DNA from 3 places in the Mesorhizobium sp. M1328 genome. Region 2 is predicted to be linked to each of the others. Evidence: predicted binding sites of a transcription regulator. Region 2 holds the regulator's gene; each other region holds the start of a gene.

Region 1 (4,839 bases), on a different contig from region 2:
CGGGGAGGAGGACAGCCGCGACGAAGGGGAAAGGGTTGGCACATGCATGGCCTTGGCGATCGTTTGCGGTACCGCCTCCAGGCCAGCGCTGCCGGCGCGCTGAACGGCGGATTCAAGGACCGAAAGCTGGTGAAGCGACTTGTGCATGCCCATATAAGAGCATAACTCAAATCATAATGCAAGCGATTCTTGCATAGACGAAACCGAATCTTATGCCTCAGATGGAGCCATGGCGAAAACTGCACTGTCGATCAAGGTCGGAGCGGCGATCCGCCGGGCGCGCAAGCAGCGCGGCCTGGTGATGCGCCACATTGCCGAGCACAACGACACCGACGTCGCTGCCGTCGGCAACTGGGAGACCGGGCGCAACCTGCCCAAGACCGAGAACCTTTTGAAGACCGCCGCTTTCCTGCGCGTCGACCCGGTGGCGCTCGGCAAGGGCGAGGTCGTTTTCCTCGAAGATGCCGGACCGGTCGCCGATGCCGAGATCGTCACCGATCCCGGCCCCCTGCCCGCCGGGCCGATGGACATCCAGCTTCTCGGCACCGCCGTCGGCGGCGACGATGGCGACTTCACCTTCAATGGCCAGCCGGCCGGCTATGTCCAGCGGCCGCCGGGGATCCGGCATCTGCGCAATGTGTTTGCGCTGCACGTGCTGAGCGATTCGATGGTGCCGCGCTACGAGCCCGGCGAGATGATCTATTGCGGCGGCCGCGAAGCGCTGCCCGGCGACCATGTGGTGATCGAGACGCTGCCCGAGGAGAACGAGCAAAACGGCAAGGCCTTCATCAAGAAGCTGGTCAAGCGCACCGCTGCCGAGTTGATCGTCGAACAGTACAACCCGCCGAAGACGCTGACCTTCAACCGCTACGCCATCAAGAACGTCTTCCGCGTCATCCCGCTCAAGGAATTGCTGGGGTATTGAGGAGGCGCTTGTTGCCTTCTCCCGAGAAAAGCAGGGCAATCGCAAGTAGGCAAGCGCCCCCCTCACCCGGAATGCCAACCGAATTGCGAAGGGCAATTCGGGCAATCCGACCTCTCCCCGAGGGGAGAGGAGGTCGCCAGCGTTGATGCCAGGCTCTTCTCCCAGCGGGGAGAAGGTGGCCGCCCGCGGGTCTTGCCTCCGGCAAGCCCGAGGCCAGGCTCCGCGGCCGGATGAGGGGGACCCCATATGCGATAGCCCGCCCTGAGGAGGGACCGGCGCCCTCCCCTCAAGCCCGCCTCGACTGCTCCAGCTCTCGACCGTTGAGCAGGCGCGCCTCGGCGCGGGTCCGTTGCCGGTCGTCGATGAAGGCGGCCTGGATCGAGACCGCGGCGCCCGGCAGGCCGTCGGCCCGGCAGGCCTTGCAGATCAGGCGCCCCGAAAGTGCGGCCAGCGGTGTCTCCGGCATCACCCCATGCCGCTTGAGCTCGGCCGGCTTCCACCACCTGTTGCGTCCGCAGTCGATGCACTCGACGGCAATCGAGACAACATCGGCGATCGTCGCTTCCTTGCCTGCCAATGCCATGGCCATCCCCATCGTTGTTCCTGCTTTGTTCGCATCATTATCGGTTTTCCAAGCGGAGTCGAGTCGGTTCCGCTTACACCAACATGAAAGTTTCGCTTGTTCGATTATTTGAGTTATGCTTATACCTGGTGCGGACTGGAATCGGCGCGAGCAACAGAACCGCAGCCGGCCGGCAGCAAGGGAATGACGATGGACCCAGCCCAGTTCGCCCATGCCTGCGGCTATAGCGGCGACAGCCCGGCTATGCTTGCCGCTTTCGCGGCCATCCGCCAGCACGGCATCCGCAAGGCACGCCAGGGTCATCGCCAGCGCAAGGCGGCGATTGATCAGATGAAGCCGAGCCGCGCTCTGTTCCTGGCGGCGATCCGCCCGGCACAGTCAGCCGAGGAAGCACTCGATGACGCCGCCCGCTTCCTGTCGATGTTCCGCAACATGCCGCGCTGGCGGCAGGAAAGGCGCGCCGCCGACCTCGCCCGCGCCAGGCAACAACGCCTCTTCGCCCGCTTCTTCCGCCGCTACGGCCATCGTCTCTGGGCGCTCGAGGCCGCCTGAAGACGCGCGCCTCCCTTGCAAGTCAAAACGGATATTGCGATCGCCAACACTGCGCCGTATGTCTCCGCGCGATGAGCGAGATCGAATTCCGTCGTGCCCAGGCGCCTGACCTGCCGGCGATCGTTGCAATGCTTGCCGACGATGTGCTCGGCGCAGACCGGGAAGACCCGTCCACGCCGCTTGCGCCATGCTATCTCGATGCTTTCAGCGCAATCGATGCCGATCCCAACCAGTTGCTGGCCGTCGCCGTCGACGCCGGGCAAGTGGTCGGAACGCTGCAGCTCAGCTTCCTTCCAGGCATTTCGAGGAAAGGCACCTGGCGCGGCCAGATCGAAGGCGTTCGCATCGCCCGGCAAAGGCGGTCCCGCGGGGTCGGCAAGCTGATGATCGAATGGGCGATTGAAACGTGCCGTTCGCGCAATTGCAGCTTCGTCCAGCTCACCACGGACAAAGGTCGACGGGAGGCGCACGCTTTTTACGAGCGCCTCGGTTTCACCGCCAGTCATCTCGGCTACAAGATGGCGCTGTAGATCAGCATTTCATCGAATTCAGCGCCGACCGCTCATCTTCGCTACCCCACTCTGGATGGAGCATTGACAAGCCGACCTTTCGCCCTGCTCCATCCGCTCGATGATTTACGACCGAACCTGGCTTGAAAAAACCTTTCGCGCAAAGCCCCGGCAGAAGTTCCTGTTCTTCTGGGGCCATCAGCCGTCCAAGGACGGCCGCATAACCACGTCGTGCTTCAGCCAGTGGTGGCATGCGCCCTTTACCGTCGATGGTCTGAGCTATCCGACTGCCGAACACTGGATGATGGCCGAGAAGGCACGCCTGTTCGGTGATGCTCAGACGGCAACACAAATCCTCGAGGCGGCGAGCCCCAAGCAGGCAAAGCAACTTGGCCGCCAGGTGAGCGGCTTCGATGGCACCAAATGGGATGCCGACAAATATCGCATCGTCACCGAAGGGAGCTTTCAGAAGTTCCGCCAGAACGCGGCGCTGCGCGAATATCTGCTGTCGACGCATGACCGGGTGCTGGTCGAGGCGAGCCCCGTCGACCGGGTGTGGGGCATCGGCCTTGCGGCGGATGACGAGAGGGCGGTGAACCCGCTGCTGTGGCGCGGCGAGAACCTGTTGGGATTCGCGCTGATGCAGGCCCGCGATCGGCTGCGCGGCTGAACATTGCCGCCCTCTCGTCATCTGCGGCAGCCTCCGCGCTGCTTGACAATCCGCCGGCGATGTTCTCTTTATGTTCTCATCACAACTCGAGACAATGCGGCGTTCGAACCGCCGCGGGCGAACGGGCCGGATGGAAGCCAACATCCTCCACGCGGATCTGGATGCCTTCTATGCCTCGGTCGAACAATTGCTCGACCCGGCCTTGCGCGGCAAGCCGATTGCCGTCGGCGGCGGGGTAGTGCTTGCCGCATCCTATGAAGCCAAGGCGTTCGGCGTGCGCGGCGGCATGCCGGGACGGCGAGCGCGGGAACTCTGCCCGCAACTCATTTTCGTCGGCGGCCATTTCAAGGACTATCAGCGGCTGGGCGATGCGGCCATCAAGGTGCTCGGCGATTTCACGCCGGTGGTCGAGCGGATTTCCATTGACGAGGCCTTTGCCGACGTCGCCGGCTGCACCCATCTGTTCGGCTCGCCGGCCGAGATCGCCAGCAAGATCCGCCGCCGCGTGCGGGCCGAGCTCGGCTTGCCGATCTCGGTCGGCGTAGCCCGCACCAAGCATCTGGCCAAGATCGCCTCACAGGTCGCAAAGCCCGACGGGCTGGTGGTGGTCGATCCGCGCCACGAGCTGGAGTTCCTGCACCACCTGCCGGTCGAGCTGATGTGGGGCGTCGGCCCGGTCACCAGGGAGCGGCTGGCCGGCATCGGCGTCAACACCATCGGCGAGCTGGCCAAGACCAACAGTGGCGCGCTGGAGCGCCTGCTCGGGCCGGCGGCCGGAGAAAAACTCAACGCGCTGGCGTGGAACCGCGATCCGCGCAAGCTCGAGACGCAGCGCCGCGCGCGATCGGCCGGCGCGCAATCGGCGCTTGGCCGAAAACCGGCCGACGAGGACGTCTTCGTACCCGCTTTGCTGCATCTGGCCGACAGGGTCGCCACGAGGTTGCGGGCGAAATCCCGGCCCGGCCGCACCGTCACGGTTCGCGTCCGCTTTGCCGATTTGCGATCGGTGACGCGCTCGATCACGCTCGACCAGCCGATATCGGCAACCGCCATGCTGGCCGAGATCGCCGAGGCGCTGGTGCGCAAGGTGCTTATCGATCATCCGCATGAAAAGACCATCTCGCTGCTGGCGATCGCCGTATCGCATCTGGAGCAGCATGCCGGCCTGCAACTGGAACTGCCGCTCGGGCTCGACGACGACCGCCGCCGCCCCGGCACCAGGAAGGGCGCGGCGCGCTGGACCGCAGATCGCGCCGTCGACAAGATCCGGGACCGCTTCGGCTGGGAGGCAGTCGGCTACGCCTCGGTCGCGCTCGGACTACGGCGGTCGGTTCCCGACGCGTTTCGGGAGCTGGCCGAGAAGGAGCTGTGAGTTGTGCGGCCGGGGCGAAAGAAGACTATCCGACAGGAGCCAGGGGCGATACGGCCGGCCCGTTCAAGGCCGTGCCGTCGACGGCAAAATGCGAGCCGTGGCAGGGACAGTCCCAGCAGCGTTCCAACGAGTTCCAATGGACATGGCAGCCGGCATGGGTGCATGAGGCCGAGCGCTTGTGGAGCGTGCCGTCCTCATCGCGGAAAGCCGCCACTTTGGTAAGTCCCT
Region 2 (4,839 bases):
AGATCGACAGCACATGACGAACGCGCCGGACCACTTCGGGCGCCAGCGGCGTCGTCGCCGTAACCATCCGGCTAACAAGATGGCCGCCGGCCGAGTGTCCGGTCAGCATCAGCGGCCCTGCGACCATCGCCGCCGCCTTGCCGATCGCCGCGCCGACTTCTTTGACGATGCCGCCAATGCGTATCTGCGGACAGAGAGTGTAGGACGGCATCGCCACCGCATAGCCGCGATCAACAGGGCCAGTGGCAAGATGCGACCAGAAACTCTTGTCGAATGCCATCCAATAGCCGCCATGAACGAACACCACGAGTCCCTTGGGCTTGATGGCCGGCAGGAAAAGATCGAGCCGGTTGCGTGGGTTATCGCCATAGGCCATGTCGAGCCGCGCCCTGCCCTCGGTCGAAAGCACGTTGCGGAAAACCCGCGCGGGCTCGATCCAGGCCGCCGGCCAGCGATCGCTGCCGGCTATGTTGGCGCCGTTGGTATAGGCGTTGTCCCAATCGGCAATGTGACGTTCGAACACCCTGCGCCCTCCCCTGGCAATATGGCCTTGCAACGTAGCCGTAAGCATCGCTCGGCGCGTCGTCGCCAGCCTCACGATTCCAGCTCTCGCATCAATCTCAAGTGACAGCCGCCTTGATGGCGAAGCGCGCATCCTTCCACGCACCGGTGCGCAGAATGTCCTCAAGCACTTCGACTGCCTGCCAGACATCGGCATAGCCGACATAGAGCGGGGTGAAGCCGAAGCGCATGGTCGATGGCGCGCGGAAATCGCCGATCACGCCACGTTCAATCAGCGCGCGCATGATCTGGTAGCCATGCTCGTGCATGAATGAAATCTGGCTGCCGCGTTTTTCCCCGTCGCGCGTGCTTTCGAGCGTTAGCCCGTAAGCGCCGCACCTTGCATCAACAAGCTCGATGAACAGATCGGCCAACGCGATGCTCTTCTTGCGCACCGCCGTCATGTCGACATCGTTCCAGATGTCGAGCGCGCCCTTCAGCGTGCGCATCGACAGGACCGGCTGCGTGCCGCACAGAAACCGGCGGATGCCGGTGCCGGCCGCATAGCCTGGCTCGAAGGCGAAGGGCCGTGCATGGCCCCACCAGCCGGTGAGCGGCTGCTGGATGTCGGCAAGATGCCGCTCAGCCGCATAGATGAAGGCAGGCGCGCCCGGTCCGCCATTCAGATATTTGTAGGTGCAGCCAACGGCAAAATCGGCGTTTGCCTTGTCGAGCTCGACTGGCATCGCGCCGGCGGTGTGGCAGAGATCCCAGACGATCATCGCCCCGGCCTCCTGGGCCCTGCGCGTCAGCCCCGGCATGTCGCGCAGTTCGCCCGACTTGTAGTTGACGTGGTTGACCAGCACCACGGCAGTGCGTTCGTCGATCAGCTCTTCGATGGTCGGCGCGTCGACCCCCGAGAGGCGCAGCAGCGTATCTTTTCGCGTCGAAACCACACCTTCAGCCATGTAAAGGTCTGTCGGAAAACTATCGCCCTCGGCGACGATGACCCGCCGCTGCGGACGCATGGCCATGGCGGCGTGCAGCAGCTTGTAGATGTTGACCGACGTCGTGTCGCAGACCACCGTCTGGCCGGTCGCGGCACCGATCAGGCGCCCGAGCTGGTCGCCAAGTTCAAGCGGCATGTTGAACCAGCCGGCCGTGTTCCATGCGCGGATGAGATCATGCGACCATTCCTCGGTCGCGGCCTTGTACAGTTCATCGAAAGCGGCACGTGAAGCAGCTCCTAGCGAATTGCCGTCGAGATAGATCACTCCTTGCGGCAACACAAAACGGTCGCGCATCGCGCGCAGCGGATCTGCGGCATCCATCGCCTTTATGGCCGCGAGATCGGGAATTCCTGTCATGATTTGCCTGCTCCCCCAAAAATTCAACGCAACGCCGGACACGCATCGACTGTTCTTCCATTACCGGGTAGCGCGCAGCAAGGCTCCACCAGCGAGAAGCAGCCTGACCAGGCGGTGGAAACCAGGAGTTAACCCGAGGTTGGCGTTTTGAGTTCGTTTCGTTCACGGTGCATTGACCAAACCGCACAGTCGATACGGGTTCAATTCCGTGCCCTTTTGCCGACCGACGGCCGATGCCAGTGGCGCCTTCTAGGAAGCCAGAAGGGCGCAAACGACAGCAGAATCAAGGCGATGAGGCTCGCGGCGGGTGAAAATGCGGCATTCCGGTAGGGGCGTGGTTTGTTTCCCGAGCCTTAACGCATTCATTAAACTTTAAACAGTTGCGGAACACAACTGGAACAGATAGGGTTTGTTCTGGGTTTGTTTTTCTGATTCTGTTGGGGGTCGCTATGCTGACACGCAAACAACACGAACTGCTTATGTTCATTCACGAAAGGTTGAAGGAAAGCGGTATTCCGCCCTCCTTCGACGAGATGAAGGAAGCGCTCGACCTGGCTTCCAAATCGGGAATCCATCGGCTGATAACGGCGCTGGAGGAGCGCGGCTTCATTCGCCGTTTGCCCAACCGGGCCCGTGCGCTGGAGGTGCTGCGCCTGCCTGACTCGATCGCCCCCGGCCTCAATGCGGCACGCAAGTTCTCGCCGAGTGTCATCCAGGGCAGTCTTGGGCAAGGTGCCCCTCGGCAGGGCAAGCCGACATCGTCGCGCGTCCCTGCAGCCGGCAATGACGACGATGTCGTCGCCGCCGTTTCGATCCCGGTGATGGGCCGCATCGCCGCCGGTGTGCCGATCGACGCCATCCAGCACCAGACGCATTCGATTTCGGTGCCGCCGGATATGATCATGGGCGGCGAGCATTATGCGCTCGAGGTCAAAGGCGATTCGATGATCGAGGCTGGCATTTTCGACGGCGACACGGTGATCATCCGCAATGCCGATACGGCGAGCCCCGGTGAGATAGTGGTGGCACTGGTCGACGAGGAGGAAGCGACGCTGAAGCGGTTCCGTCGCAAGGGCGCCTCGATCGCCCTGGAAGCCGCCAATCCGGCCTACGAGACGCGCATCTTCGGACCAGACAGGGTCAAGGTGCAAGGCAAGCTCGTCGGACTGATCCGCCGCTACTGAGCTCCGCCCTTGGCGCCGGCTTTGGGTTTGTCGGCCCTGCGGTATGGCGGCAGGCCCCGCGCCGCGCGTGAAAATTTCCGTTGCACGTGCCAGGGCCGGTATGATTTTTCGACGGCAAAGCGGATTTCGGCGCGTGTTGCCGCTTGTGGATCGAAATAGACGGCCGCACTTCCCGCGCGCGCCAGTTGCCGTTTGGTGACGACGAGGACCAGCCGGTCGTAGTAGCAGGGATTATGGGCGGTGGCGTCGTCGATGACGATCAAGCTGGCAAAGGCGCAGGCTGGCCGTGCAGTATCGCGGTCCTTGGCTTGCGCGATGATCGCGCCGGATGGATGCCTGGCAAGGCAGAGGCCGTCCGTGCAAATGAACGGCATGCCCGGCGGTAGGTCGGCCGGATCGGCAATGTCGAATTGCGGATCGTTCTTTCCAGGTGTTTCCGGCGCGACGATAGCCTCTGATGTGAGCGCGCGTTTCCAGTTGTCGATGGTGAACTCATTCGGGCGTGCCCGGTTGACCGCGAGTTCACCGCTGCCGATCGGCAGCGCGACCAGCCGTGCGTCCTCCGAGATCAATACATCGGGTACGCGCGTCTGCGTTGTCGTTAGCAAGCCGGCGAGCGCGAAAGGAAGTGCCGCGAGCCGCAACCAGGTCGTCGCCATGCTGGCAATGACGAGGGCGATCGTCACCAAAAGGACAGATCTCAGCGAAATCAGCCCGACCGCATCGATCGGCGAGCGCTCGGAGATCCACCCGGACAGGGCGATCATCGCCGTCAGCCCCTTGCCCATCACGTAGAGGAAAGGCCCATCCGCGCCGAACGGCATCGCCAGCGCACTGAGGACGGCGAAGGGCATGACGACCAGTGAGACGATAGGCATGATGGCCAGATTGGCGAACAGGCTGAGCGGCGCCACGCGCTGGAAATGCCATATGGCGAAAAGCGCCGTGGCGCTCCCTGCAATGATCGAGGTCATCGCCAGGCCGCCCATGCCCAGCAGGACCTTTCGAGTGGCAAAGCGTAGCGGCGACCGCCGGGGCGGCGGCGTGGTGGCCCTGCCGGCGCGGTAATCAGACCAGCCTGCATAGGCGCCGACAAGGGCCGCCGTCGCGGCGAAGGACATCTGGAAGCTCGGACCGACCACCTCGTGCGGCGACACCAGAATGACGGCGATGGCGATCGCCAGGTTGCGCATGGTGAGCGCGGTCCGGTCGAACAGCACGGCGATAAGCATCACCGCCAGCATGATGAAGCTGCGTTCGGCCGCTACCACAATGCCGGAAAAGACGAGGTAGGCCGCAATCGAAAAAAGCGCGGCGGCCGCGGCATATTTCTTGACCGGCCGTCGCGATGAGAAATCGGGAAACAGCGCAAAGGCGCCGCGTAGCAGCGCCATGATGGTGCCGGCGACCAACGCCATATGCAGCCCCGAGATGGAGATGATGTGGTAGATGCCTGTGCGCCGCATCGCTTCGTTGATCTCCTCGGGAATGCCGGCGCGCACGCCGACGATTAGCGCAGCAGCAATCTCGCCCTCGGCGCCGCCGATGCGGCTGCGGATATGGTCGGCGATGGATTCGCGCGCGTCTTCGATCGCGGAAGAAAGCCGCGCGGCAAGCGGCATGCTGCCCGACGACACGACTTTCGGATTGCCGAGAAAAAAGCCGCTGCCGCCGATACCGGCGAAATAGCTGTCGAAGGAGAAATCATAGCTGTCGGGCCGCACCGGCCCGGTCGGCGGCAGCAGCCGCACATAGCCGGCGATCTCGGAACCGGCGGTCAGCTCAGC
Region 3 (4,839 bases), on a different contig from region 2:
TCATGGGGACGGGACCGATCCCCTCCTCGCGCAAGGCGCTGGCCAAGGCCGGCTGGTCGGTCGGCGACCTCGATTTGGTCGAAGCCAACGAGGCCTTCGCCGCGCAGGCCTGCGCCGTCAACAAGGACATGGGCTGGGACCCGGCCATCGTCAACGTCAATGGCGGCGCCATCGCCATCGGCCATCCGGTCGGCGCCTCGGGCGCCCGCATCTTCAACACGCTGGTCTACGAAATGCGCCGCAGAAGTGCCAAGAAAGGCCTTGCCACGCTATGCATCGGCGGCGGCATGGGTGTTGCTATGTGCGTTGAAGCATTGTGATGAGATAGGCGATACGAATAGGATCTGGCGCAAAGCGAGTAGGGAATAGAGGGCAAACCCCGCCGCTTCAACGCTCAGTCATCTGCATTTCCCGGGAGGACATATGACAAAGGTTGCAATCGTCACAGGCGGGTCGCGCGGCATCGGCGCGGCGATATCGGTCGCCTTGAAAAGCGCCGGCTATTCGGTCGCCGCAAACTACGCCGGCAATGAGGAAGCGGCGGCAAAGTTCAAGGCCGCGACCGGCATCCCGGTCTATAAATGGTCGGTCGCCGACTACGAGGCCTGCGCCGCCGGCATCAAACAGGTAGAGGCCGATCTCGGTCCCGTCTCGGTGCTGGTCAACAATGCCGGCATCACTCGCGACGCGATGTTCCACAAGATGACGCGAGAGCAATGGAAGGAGGTCCTCGACACCAACCTTTCCGGCGTCTTCAACATGACGCATCCGTTGTGGGGCGGCATGCGCGACCGCAAGTTCGGTCGCATCATCACCATCTCCTCGATCAACGGCCAGAAAGGCCAGGTCGGCCAGGTCAATTATTCGGCCTCGAAGGCCGGCGATATCGGCTTCACCAAGGCGTTGGCCCAGGAAGGCGCGCGCGCCGGCATCACCGTCAACGTCATTTGCCCCGGCTACATCGCCACCGAGATGGTCAAGGCGATGGACGAGAAGGTCCTCAACGAGCGCGTTATCCCGCAGATCCCGATCGGCCGTCTCGGCGAGCCGGAGGAGATCGCGCGCTGCGTCGTCTTCCTCGCTTCCGACGATGCCGGTTTCATCACCGGTTCGACCATATCAGCCAATGGCGGGCAGTACATCGCCTGACCGTTTATCTTTACGTTGAGATAGATACGCGCTGAATGAACGGGCCCCGCAAAACGGCCCGTTCCATAGCAGCTTTCTCCGCTGCAAGATCGCGGTGCCGCACACTGCCCGAAACTGGCATGCAAAGGTTAACGGCAACTGCGCAACCTGTGCACAACCCGTCCGACAGCCTGTCGATTCTCGGTGGAAAAGCTGTTCACAACACAACATGTTGCGGTGAACAAACCAAGAAACTTTGCCTATCGCTGATTCGTCGCCGATTCGTTCCGGCTTTGAGCGGAACGTTAACGGCGAGAGCTGAAAACACCCTCGAAATGATTAAAGCGCATTAGGAAACATCAATAATTTCATAATGTTGGGCGGAGCAGATTGGCTGGCCACGATCATTCACCGGCAAAGGTTAACCGCGGTGCTCGCTTGGATGCCGCTTGCATGAATCGGGCCAGTTTCCGTGATTCAGCATGTGGTGAGACTCGCCGGCAGAACGCCCAGATGTAGCCGTGAACAAACCCTGAATCAGCGGGAGTCAGTGATTCGTAGCTGATTCGTTCCAGACTCGTTCCAATTGTTAATCGGGAACAGATTTTCTGGCTTCGAAGCAACCAATCGCCTGCCCTCGGCACATTCCGCTTTCGCTTCGCGCCCGAAATCCCTATGTGTCGCCTGTCATACGCGGCCAATATGGGCGCGCTCCCGACAATGCGAGGCAGAGAGCCTTATTTCCAGGCCGATGAACATCCATCCGAAACACACTGAACCGCTGATCCTGTCGGGTCGAGACGTGACGGCCGTGCTCGGCCCGACCAACACCGGCAAGACCCATCTCGCCATCGAACGCATGGTGGCGCATGAAAGCGGCGTCATCGGCCTGCCGCTCAGGCTGCTTGCCCGCGAGGTCTATACGCGCGTCTGCGAGAAGGTCGGCGCCCATAAGGTTGCGCTCATCACCGGCGAGGAAAAGATCCAGCCGGCGGGCGCGAAATACTCGGTCTGCACCGTGGAAGCGATGCCGCGCGAGACCGACGCCGCCTTCGTTGCCATCGACGAGGTCCAGCTCGCCGGCGATCTCGAACGCGGCCACATCTTCACCGATCGCATCCTACATCTGCGCGGCCGCCAGGAGACGCTGCTGCTGGGCGCGGCCACCATGCACGGCATCCTGCAGCGCCTGCTGCGGGGCGTGTCGGTGGTGACCCGGCCACGGCTATCGCACCTTTCCTATGCCGGCTCGAAGAAGCTGACCCGCCTGCCGCGGCGCACCGCGATCGTCGCCTTCTCGGCCGACGAGGTCTATGCCATCGCCGAGCTGATCCGCCGCCAGCAGGGCGGTGCCGCCGTCGTGCTCGGCGCACTCAGCCCGCGCACCCGCAACGCCCAGGTGGCGCTGTTCCAGTCGGGCGACGTCGACTACCTCGTCGCCACCGACGCCATCGGGATGGGCCTCAACCTCGACCTCGACCACGTCGCCTTCGCCCAGAACCGTAAATTCGACGGCTACCAGTACCGCAACCTGACGGCGGCCGAGCTCGGCCAGATTGCCGGCCGCGCCGGCCGGCACCTGCGCGACGGCACCTTCGGCGTCACCGGCCAGGTCGATCCGCTGGACGAGGAACTTGTCAAGAAGATCGAGGCGCATGATTTCGACCAGGTGAAAGTGCTGCAGTGGCGTACCGCGCATTTCGATTTCGCCAACCTTGATGCGCTGAAGCGCTCGATCGAGACCAACGCCCCGGTCGAAGGCCTGACGCGCGCACTGCCAGCAGTAGACGCGCAAGCGCTCGAGCATCTGTCGCGCGACGAGGATGTCCGGGCACTCACCACCGATGCCAGACGCGTGGCGCTGCTGTGGGAAGCCTGCGCGCTGCCCGACTACAGGAAGATCGCGCCGGCCCAGCACGCCGACTTGATCGCCTCCATCTACATGGACCTTGCCAGGCACGGCCATGTCGACGAGAACTACATGGCCGAGCAGGTGCGCCGTGCCGACACCACCGAAGGCGACATCGACACGCTGTCGCACAGGATTGCCCAGATCCGCACATGGACCTTCGTCTCCAACCGGCCCGGCTGGCTGGCCGATCGGGCACACTGGCAGGAAAAGACGCGCGAAATCGAAGACAGATTGTCGGATGCGCTGCATGAGCGGTTGACGAAACGTTTTGTAGACCGCAGGACTTCCGTCCTCATGCGGCGCCTTAGAGAAAACACGATGCCTGAAGCCGAAATCAGCCCAACCGGAACCGTCCTCGTCGAAGGCCATCACGTCGGCGAGTTGCAGGGTTTCCGCTTCACCGCCGACCAGAGCGCCGGCGGCGAGGATGCCAAGGCAGTGCGGGCGGCGGCGCAGAAGGCGCTTGCCGCCGAGTTCGAGGCGCGGGCCGAGCGCTTCGGCGCCTCTGCCAATGGCGACATTGCGCTGGGTTCGGATGGCACGCTGCGCTGGATCGGCGCCCCGATCGGCACGCTGGTTGCCGGCGAAGACGCTTTGAAGCCGCGTCTCGTTCTGCTCGCCGACGAGCAACTCACCGGCCCGGCCCGCGACAAGGTTGCGGCGCGCGCCGAGCGCTTCGTCAACTTCCAGATCGAATCCCTGCTGAAGCCGCTGGTCGATCTCAAGAATGCCGAGCAGATCACCGGCATCGGCCGCGGCATCGCCTTCCAGCTTGTCGAACATTTCGGCCTCATCAACCGTCGCGACATTGCCGACGAGATGAAGTCGCTCGACCAGGAAGGCCGCGCGGCGCTTCGCCGCCTCGGCGTGCGCTTCGGCGCCTACCATGTCTTCGTGCCGGCGCTGATCAAGCCGGCTCCGGCCGGGTTGATAACGCTGCTATGGGCGCTGAGAAACGACGGCAAGGACAAGCCCGGCTTCGGCGATGTCGTTCACGCACTGGCCTCCGGCCGCACCTCGGTGGTCATCGATCCGACCTTCGACAAGACCTTTTACAAGCTTGCCGGCTACCGCAATCTTGGCCGGCGTGCCGTACGCGTCGATATTCTCGAGCGGCTGGCCGACCTGATCCGGCCGGCGACCAACTGGAAGCCAGGCCTCGGGCCTCGCCCTGACGGCGCCTATGACGGTCAGTGCTTCATGGTGACGCCGCCGATGATGTCGATCCTCGGCGCCACCGCCGACGACATGGAAGAAATCCTGAAGGGGCTCGGCTATCGCGCCGATGCCAAACCGGCGGCCGAGGTCAAGGCGCGGCTCGAAGCACAGGACAATGCCGCGCGTAAAGCTGCCGCTGCAAAGCAGGCGGCGGAAGAGGCAACGCGAGCCGAGCAGGCGAGGATGGCGGAAGCATCTGCCGCGGTAGAGCCGCCGGCGGAGGCTTCGGAGCCTGGGTCGGACGCGACTCCTGTTGCGGAGGCTGCAGCCGAAGCCGCAACCGAAGCGGCGGCAGAGCCTGTCGCGGAAGACCAGCCGGAAGCTCCAGCCCCCGAAGCTGCGGCAGAAGGCACGCAAGAGGCCCAGCCCGCCGCCGAGGCGACTGCTGAAGCGCCTGCGGAATCAGCGGCTGAGCCAAGGGCGGAACTTGGGGCGGAAACTGAGGCTGCGGCACCGGCAGAGCCGCCGGTTTTCGAAACTACGGAAGCATCGCCGGCCGAACCTGCAGCAACGGCGGAAGCCGTCGCCGGCGAAGCTGCTCCAGAAGCCGAGGAGCCAAAACCCATCCTGTTGTGGCGGCA

Evidence for each region. The regulator LexA, encoded in region 2, represses DNA repair genes until DNA is damaged. The targets are predictions, from matches to a motif close to TGTTCNNNNTGTGTTCNG.
Region 1: dinB (DNA polymerase IV) is a predicted target of LexA. The motif match lies at 3,300-3,317, and genes of this name have one in related genera.
Region 3: NKH23_RS21600 (helicase-related protein) is a predicted target of LexA. The motif match lies at 1,696-1,713, and genes of this name have one in related genera.

What each region holds. Positions count from the first base shown of each region.
Region 1 covers NZ_JAMYLO010000004.1:251,974-256,812, reverse strand. The annotation lists gene NKH23_RS12640 (hypothetical protein) at 1-147, opposite strand, end outside; gene NKH23_RS12635 (XRE family transcriptional regulator) at 230-925, shown strand; gene NKH23_RS12630 (hypothetical protein) at 1,212-1,508, opposite strand; gene NKH23_RS12625 (hypothetical protein) at 1,692-2,060, shown strand; gene NKH23_RS12620 (GNAT family N-acetyltransferase) at 2,132-2,590, shown strand; gene ybiA (riboflavin biosynthesis intermediates N-glycosidase) at 2,691-3,239, shown strand; gene dinB (DNA polymerase IV) at 3,370-4,611, shown strand; gene NKH23_RS12605 (FAD-dependent oxidoreductase) at 4,637-4,839, opposite strand, start outside.
Region 2 covers NZ_JAMYLO010000017.1:4,733-9,571, reverse strand. The annotation lists gene NKH23_RS24770 (hormone-sensitive lipase) at 1-523, opposite strand, end outside; gene kynU (kynureninase) at 621-1,868, opposite strand; gene lexA (transcriptional repressor LexA) at 2,318-3,052, shown strand; gene NKH23_RS24755 (ComEC/Rec2 family competence protein) at 3,046-4,839, opposite strand, start outside.
Region 3 covers NZ_JAMYLO010000013.1:55,112-59,950, reverse strand. The annotation lists gene NKH23_RS21610 (acetyl-CoA C-acetyltransferase) at 1-320, shown strand, start outside; gene phbB (acetoacetyl-CoA reductase) at 424-1,149, shown strand; gene NKH23_RS21600 (helicase-related protein) at 1,880-4,839, shown strand, end outside.